DNA from 2 places in the Halomonas sp. TA22 genome. Region 1 is predicted to be linked to the other one. Evidence: riboswitches for the same ligand, from Rfam matches in the RefSeq annotation. Region 1 holds a riboswitch; the other holds the start of a gene.
The links. A riboswitch is a leader RNA that binds a small molecule or an ion and turns the genes downstream of it on or off. The one in region 1 is predicted to bind thiamine pyrophosphate.

Region 2: linked by a shared signal. The riboswitch ahead of thiC (phosphomethylpyrimidine synthase ThiC) and the one ahead of thiM (hydroxyethylthiazole kinase) in region 1 are both predicted to bind thiamine pyrophosphate.

The regions. Positions count from the first base shown of each region.
Region 1 is NZ_CP053108.1:922,767-926,333, reverse strand. It holds gene HJD22_RS04310 (metal ABC transporter ATP-binding protein) at 1-173, opposite strand, end outside; gene HJD22_RS04305 (metal ABC transporter solute-binding protein, Zn/Mn family) at 179-1,165, opposite strand; gene mntR (manganese-binding transcriptional regulator MntR) at 1,282-1,743, opposite strand; TPP riboswitch at 1,865-1,958, shown strand; gene thiM (hydroxyethylthiazole kinase) at 1,983-2,792, shown strand; gene thiE (thiamine phosphate synthase) at 2,782-3,396, shown strand; gene HJD22_RS04285 (hypothetical protein) at 3,501-3,567, shown strand, end outside.
Region 2 is NZ_CP053108.1:1,945,219-1,948,785, reverse strand. It holds gene HJD22_RS09090 (porin family protein) at 1-81, shown strand, start outside; gene thiC (phosphomethylpyrimidine synthase ThiC) at 152-2,041, opposite strand; TPP riboswitch at 2,113-2,237, opposite strand; gene HJD22_RS09080 (lysophospholipid acyltransferase family protein) at 2,499-3,428, opposite strand; gene HJD22_RS09075 (DUF4870 domain-containing protein) at 3,435-3,567, opposite strand, start outside.

The sequences.
Region 1 (3,567 bases):
AGCACGCTCTTGATCAATGTGCTCTTGCCCGCACCATTGGGACCGACGATGCCGGCCATCACCCCAGGCGGGACATCGAAGTCGATATCCCACAACACCGGCTTGCTGTGGTAGCTGACGGTCAGGTCCTCGACATGCAGGGCCAGATCCCGCTCGTGCAAGGGTTGAGTCATTGTGCTCAACCGTCCGAACCGGTATCGAGATCCCACTGCTCGGCCCAGCTCCCAATAACCTCGGGCAGGGTCGGAAGTTCGCCACCCAAGGCCTCGACGATATGCCGGGTATTGGCATGGATCATGCCGATATAGGTTCCCTCGGCAGTGCCCGCTTCGCCCATCGCATCGGAAAAGAGTTCGCCGCCGATCTCGGTCTGCTGGCCACGCTCGGCGGCTGCATCGATCACTGCCTGCACGGTGCGCGGATTGATGGTGCTCTCGACGAACACAGCGGGCACCTCGCGCTCGGCGACGATCGCCGCCATCTCGCGGATATCGGCGATGCCGGTCTCGGTTTCGGTACTAATGCCCTGGATTCCGGCGACCTCAATGTCGTAGGCGCGGCCGTAGTAGCCGAAGGCGTCGTGGGCGGTGACCAGAATGCGCTGCGCGTCGGGAATCGTCGCGATGGACTCGCCGACCCACTCGTGCAGCGCCTGCAGCTGCACCGCGTAATGCTCGGCGTTCTCGACCATCCGTTCGGCACACTCTGGACGCTGCTCGCCAAGCGTCTCGGCGATCACCGGGACGATCTGCGCCCACAGGCTCACATCCATCCATACATGGGGATCGATGCCGTACAGGTCCTGCACCGTGATCAGGTCCGCCGTGGCGATCGCGGCGGGCGATACGGCCAGAGTCGGCTTGGTCTCGCCGAAGCGCTCCAGCACGTCGCCCAGCTGGCCCTCCAGGGCGTATCCGGAATAGAAGATGACATCGGCGCGTTGGAAGGTGTTCACATCGCCGGCACTGGCCTGATAGAGATGCGGGTCGACGCCCGGCCCCATGATCGCCTCCACTGCCACGCACTCGCCGCCCACCTTTTCGATCACATCGCCGATCATGCCGATCGTCGTCACGGCGTTGAGCGGGGGTTGGGCTGCAGTGGCGGTGCCTACTGTGAGCGCCAGGGGCGCCAGCGCACCCAGTGTCAATGTCCAGGACCTCATTAGCTGGCCTCTCCTATAAAAAGTGCAATACACTATGATTTATAGCATAAGCTATAAAATAGCACGCAAGACCGAAGAAACAAGAAGGGAGAATCTATCGTGTGGCAAGAAATTTTCTATTGGCGATCAGACGTGTTGAGATAACGCTCGAAGGCCTCGAGCGTCTCGGCACTGACATGGTGCTCGATTCCCTCTGCATCGAGCCGGGCCGTGTCGGGATGAACACCCAGCCTGCACAGGAACTCCTCGACGATCTGGTGGCGTCGCCGGCTCATCGCGGCAAGCCGCTCCCCCGCATCGGTCAGGAAGACGCCACGGTAGGGACGCTTGATGATGTATCCCCCCTCGGCCAGGCGTGTGAGCATCTTGGCCACGGTGGGCTGCGCCACTCCCAGCCGGCGGGCGATATCGGTCTGCCGCGCCTCGCCGGTATCGCCGATCAGGTCGGCGATCAGCTCCACATAATCCTCGACGAGCTCGGTACGGCGTGCGTCGCGGGCCTTGCGAAACCCCTGCACATGGCTTTCCGCTTCGATCAACGGCTCTTGGCCCGGGGGGCTGGAAGGTGTCTCACTCATTGTTCGGCGCTATCTACAGGCTATGTAGGTGTCATCATCATGCCTATCGCCTAGGCCAATGCAACCTTATCGACGGGCCGTGGTGCCTTTCGTCATGGCCATCGGCTGGGTATGATCGACGCTCTTGCGACAGGGGCGCCGACGAAAGCGGCTGAGAAGCACCCTTCGAACCTGACCCGGATAATGCCGGCGTAGGGAGTCGCACGGGCCTCCCGTGCGACTCACGCCGGGGAGGCTCCATGACCGCCACGCTCGATGCCGGCGCGCACCTTGCTCGCCTGCGCGCCACCGCTCCGCTAATCCACAACATTACCAACCTGGTGGCCATGAACAGCATGGCCAATGTGCTGCTGGCCATCGGCGCCTCGCCGGCGATGATGCACGCCCGCGAGGAGGCTGCCGAGTTCGCCGCCCGGGCCGATGCGTTGACGATCAACATCGGCACCCCTTCGCCGCCGTGGGTCGCGGCCATGGCGGAGGCCGCCGAGGCGGCGCGGGCTGCCGGCAAGCCCTGGGTATTCGACCCGGTGGCGGTGGGCGCCACCGGTTACCGCCGCGACATTGCCGCTCGCCTGCTCGCGTTGAAACCCAGCGTGGTACGCGGTAACGCATCGGAGATCCTGGCCCTGGAAGCCCACACCACGGCGGGTCGCGGCGTCGACAGCAGCGACCCGGCCGACGCCGCGAAGCAGGCCGCCCACCGGCTCGCCCGGCGCATCGGCGGTGTGGTGGCGGTGACCGGCGAGACCGACCTGATCAGCGACGGCCGACGCCTGGCGCGCATCCGCGGCGGTCATGCACTGATGCCGCGCGTCACCACGCTGGGCTGCGCTTTGACCGGCGTGGTGGCGGCCTTCCTGGCAAATGCCGAGGAACCCTTCGAGGCCTGCGTGGCAGCGCTGGCAAGCTACGCCATTGCCGGCGAGTCGGCCGGCCGCCACGCTCGCGGGCCGGGCAGCTTCATGCCCCTGTTCCTCGATACGCTTTACGAGCTCGACCCCGCCACCCTGAACGATCGCCTGCAGCTGGAGTTCGACGATGCGACCTGACCTGACCCTTTACCTCGTCACCGACCCCCAGCTGTGCGCCCAACGCGGCCTGGAGGAGACGGTACTCGCTGCCGTACGCGGTGGCGTGACGCTGGTACAGCTGCGCGACAAGCAGGCCAGCGACGCCGAGCTGACCGACCAGGCCCGCCGGCTCAAGGCAGTATTGGCGGGAAGCGGCGTACCGCTGATCATCAACGATCGTCTCGCGGTGGCGCTGGCCAGCGGCGCCGATGGCCTGCATATCGGCCAAGGTGACGGTGACGTGGCGGCCGCGCGCGATGCCCTCGGCCCCCAGGCGATACTCGGCCTCTCGGCACAGACACTCGCCCAAATGGCACGCCTCGACTCCGCTGCCCTCGACTACCTCGGGCTGGGCCCGGTCTTCGCCACACGCACCAAGCGCGATCATGCCGAGCCCCTGGGCTTCGATGGCCTCGCCACGCTGGCCGCCGCCAGCCCACTGCCGGCGGTAGCCATCGGTGGCCTTCAGGCCAACCATATGGCTCAGCTACGCGATGCCGGGGTACAGGGTGCCGCTGTGGTCTCGGCGATCTGTGGACAGGACGATCCCGAGGCGGCGGCGCGCGCCTTCCTGTCGCGCTAGGCTTCTAGCAGCGCTCGCTCCCGCACCTCATGGCCAGACAGGAAAGGAATCGGGCAGCTCAGCCCACGTGCCCCTGTCTGGCGACATGGCCTACCGCACATAGCGTGCTGCTGGCCATCGCCCCGTTGATGACGCGCCTGGGCCTCGACGAGCGGCGCTGCGGCGTGATGA
Region 2 (3,567 bases), 1.0 Mb from region 1:
GGTGCCGATTACATGCGCTATCTCGACAAGTCCGATTACACCTTCGATGCGGCCAGTGTCGGCCTGCGCTACCGCTTCTAGTCGTTACGTTGTATTTGAATGACATCGCCCCCGCCACGTCAGTGGCGGGGGCGATGTCGTAGGGCGCGGTTTAAACTTCCTTGTAGAGTTCCGCTCCCGCCTGCCTGAACTTCTCCGCCTGCGCCTCCATCCCGCGCATTACCGCTTCCTGGTCGCCATCGAGGCCGTTGTCCCGAGCGTAATCGCGTACTTCCTGGCTGATCTTCATCGAGCAGAACTTGGGTCCGCACATGGAGCAAAAATGGGCCACCTTGGCCGAGTCCTTGGGCAGCGTCTCGTCGTGGTATTCCCGGGCCGTGTCCGGATCCAGGCCGAGATTGAACTGATCCTCCCAGCGGAACTCGAAGCGTGCCTTGGACAGCGCGTTGTCACGCCTTTGTGCAGCAGGATGCCCCTTGGCCAGGTCGGCAGCATGCGCGGCGATCTTGTAGGTGATGATGCCGGTCTTCACGTCGTCCTTGTTGGGCAGGCCGAGGTGCTCCTTGGGCGTCACGTAGCAGAGCATGGCACAGCCGTACCAGCCGATCATGGCCGCACCAATGCCGGAGGTGATGTGGTCGTAGCCCGGTGCGATGTCGGTGACCAACGGGCCCAGGGTGTAGAAGGGCGCCTCGTCACAGTACTCGAGCTGCTTGTCCATGTTCTCCTTGACCAGGTGCATGGGAACATGGCCGGGGCCCTCGATCATCACCTGAACGTCGTGCTTCCAGGCGATATGGGTCAGCTCCCCCAGGGTCTTGAGCTCGGCCATCTGCGCCTCGTCGTTGGCGTCGGCCACCGAGCCGGGGCGCAGGCCGTCACCCAGCGAGAAGGCGACATCGTAGCGCTTGCAGATCTCGCAGATCTCCTCGAAGTGGGTATAGAGAAAGCTCTCCTGGTGGTGGAAGAGACACCACTTGGCCATGATCGAACCGCCGCGGGAGACGATGCCGGTGACGCGCTTGGCGGTGAGCGGCACGTAGCGCAGCAGCACCCCGGCGTGGATGGTGAAGTAGTCCACGCCCTGTTCGGCCTGCTCGATCAGGGTATCGCGAAATACCTCCCAGGTGAGGTCCTCGGCCACGCCATTGACTTTCTCCAGCGCCTGGTAGATCGGCACCGTACCGATGGGTACCGGGGCGTTGCGGATGATCCACTCGCGAGTCTCGTGGATGTTCTGGCCGGTGGAGAGGTCCATGATGGTGTCCGCGCCCCAGCGGATGCCCCAGGTCATCTTGTCTACCTCCTCCTCGATGGACGAGGTCACCGCCGAGTTGCCCAGGTTGCCGTTGATCTTCACCAGGAAGTTGCGACCGATGATCATCGGCTCCGATTCCGGGTGGTTGATGTTGCAGGGAATGATGGCGCGACCGGCGGCCACCTCGGCACGCACGAATTCGGGTGTGATCTCCTCGGGCAGGCGGGCGCCGAAGCCCTGGCCCGGATGCTGGTGGCCGAGAATGCGCTCCACCTCTTCGGTGCCCAGTGCTTGCCGGCGCTGGTTTTCTCGGATGGCGATAAATTCCATCTCCGGGGTGATGATTCCCTGGCGGGCGTAGTGCAACTGGGTGACGTTCTTTCCCTCCTTGGCACGGCGGGGCGTGCGGGTCAGGTCGAAGCGCAGCTGTGCGAGGGTGGGATCATTGGCGCGACGTCGGCCGTACTCGCTGGTAGGACCATCAAGGAATTCGATATCGCCGCGCGCCTCGATCCAGGTGCGGCGCAGCTCGGGCAGGCCGCGACGCAGGTCGATGGCGGTGTCCGGGTCGGAGTAGGGGCCGGAGGTGTCGTAGACCAGTAGCGGCGGGTTCTCCTCATCGGCGCCGGAAGTGCGCGTCGGCGAAAGCGAGATCTCGCGGAACGGCACGCGGATGTCGGGGCGCGAGCCCTCGATGTAGATCTTGCGCGAGCCTGGCAGTGGTTTGATCGCGGCCTCATCGACCTGTGCGGTCTCGGCGAGGAAGTGGGCGGTCTTACTCATGGGTGTTCTCCCTTGGGTTATGCGTTTTTCAGGGAGGACAGCTGGGGGGACAGGGGTAGGCCGCATGGCCTGATTGCCTGTCGCTTGATCCCTACGCTGGTCCTAGCCAGATCAGGTTCAACGGGCCCCGCCGTGACGACAGCATTGTGTCGTATGGCGATCTCAGCCGGTTCCACCGGCACCCCGTCAAGCGAATTGCGTCAAGCTTAGGGGAAGGGGGGAGGGGTCGCAAGGCGTGGTGGAGTGAAACGGAAGTGTTAAGTCTCGTTCATTGGTCTATTATCAGTGGTATATAAGATTTTGCTTTTTTAAGGTTTTGACACAGGGAGGGCGCGTGGACTCGATGATGACCCACGAAGCAAGATTGCCTCACTCACGCTGATCGAGCCCGGCGTGGCGCCCGCGCCATGGGCCAGGAACGCCCAGGTATCGCATACTCTGCCGCAGGCGGCACCGCTCAGTAGAGGCGGAAGGAGGCGTGGTCGGGGTGGCCCTCCTGCTCTTGAATCACCTTGCGGTAGCGCTTGTACTCCCACTGGTACTGGGCCGGGTCGAGGGCGATGGCACTCTCCACGCAGGCATTCACACCGGTGGCCGAAAGCATGTCGTCCTGCTCGTAGACGCGCGCATCGGCTGCCAAGAAGTGAATGGCGAAGCCGCGCCCTGGCAGGCGCCTGGCCACGCCGGTAACGACCCGCGCCTGGGTACGCGCCACCAGCTTGGGCAACAGGGTAGCGGTATAGGCCTGACGTTCATAGAAGGGGGCGAAGACACCACTGCCCCAGTCGGGCTCCTGATCGGGCAGGATGCCCACCGCCTCGCAGCGCTTTAGTGCCTTGAGCAAAGCGGCCACACCACGTGGGTTGGTGGGTACCAGACTTGCGCCCATGCGCTCGCGACCGTGACGAATCACCGGGTCGAGTTCGGCGATCTTGGGCGGCTCGTACATGGCGGTGAAGGGGAAGTGGCTCGACAGCCAGAAGTTGAGCACTTCCCAGTTGCCGAAATGGGGGGCCAGCACGATCACGCCGCGCTCCTCGGCGCGGGCCTCGTCGAGCAATTCCCGACCGTGCACCTCGACGATCGCGGCCTCGACCCGCTCGGGCATGGCCATCCACGCAAAGCCCAGCTCGAACATGGTGGCGGTGGAGTGGGTCAGGCTATCGCGGGCCAGGCGCTGACGCGCCTGCTTTTCCTGGTTCGGATACACCTCGGCGAGGTTGATCTCGGTCACCTCGCGCTCGCGACGGCTGAAGCGGTGCACCAGCGGGCCGCCATAGCGGGCCAGGCGCCACAGCGTCGTCAGGCGCCGGCCAGCCAGGCGGCGCCATAGCCCGACGATGGCGCGCGCCTGGAGAGTGGAGAGTGCAGTATCGTGTCGGCTCATGGAGGATCAGATCAGCCAAGTATCCACGTTGCTGGGCGCTCGCTTCTCCTGGAGTCCCTTGAAGCCCTTGACGCAGCGCACGACCAGCCATACTGCAAGGGCAACCATCAATAGTAGCCCTATGCCGAACAGACTCAAG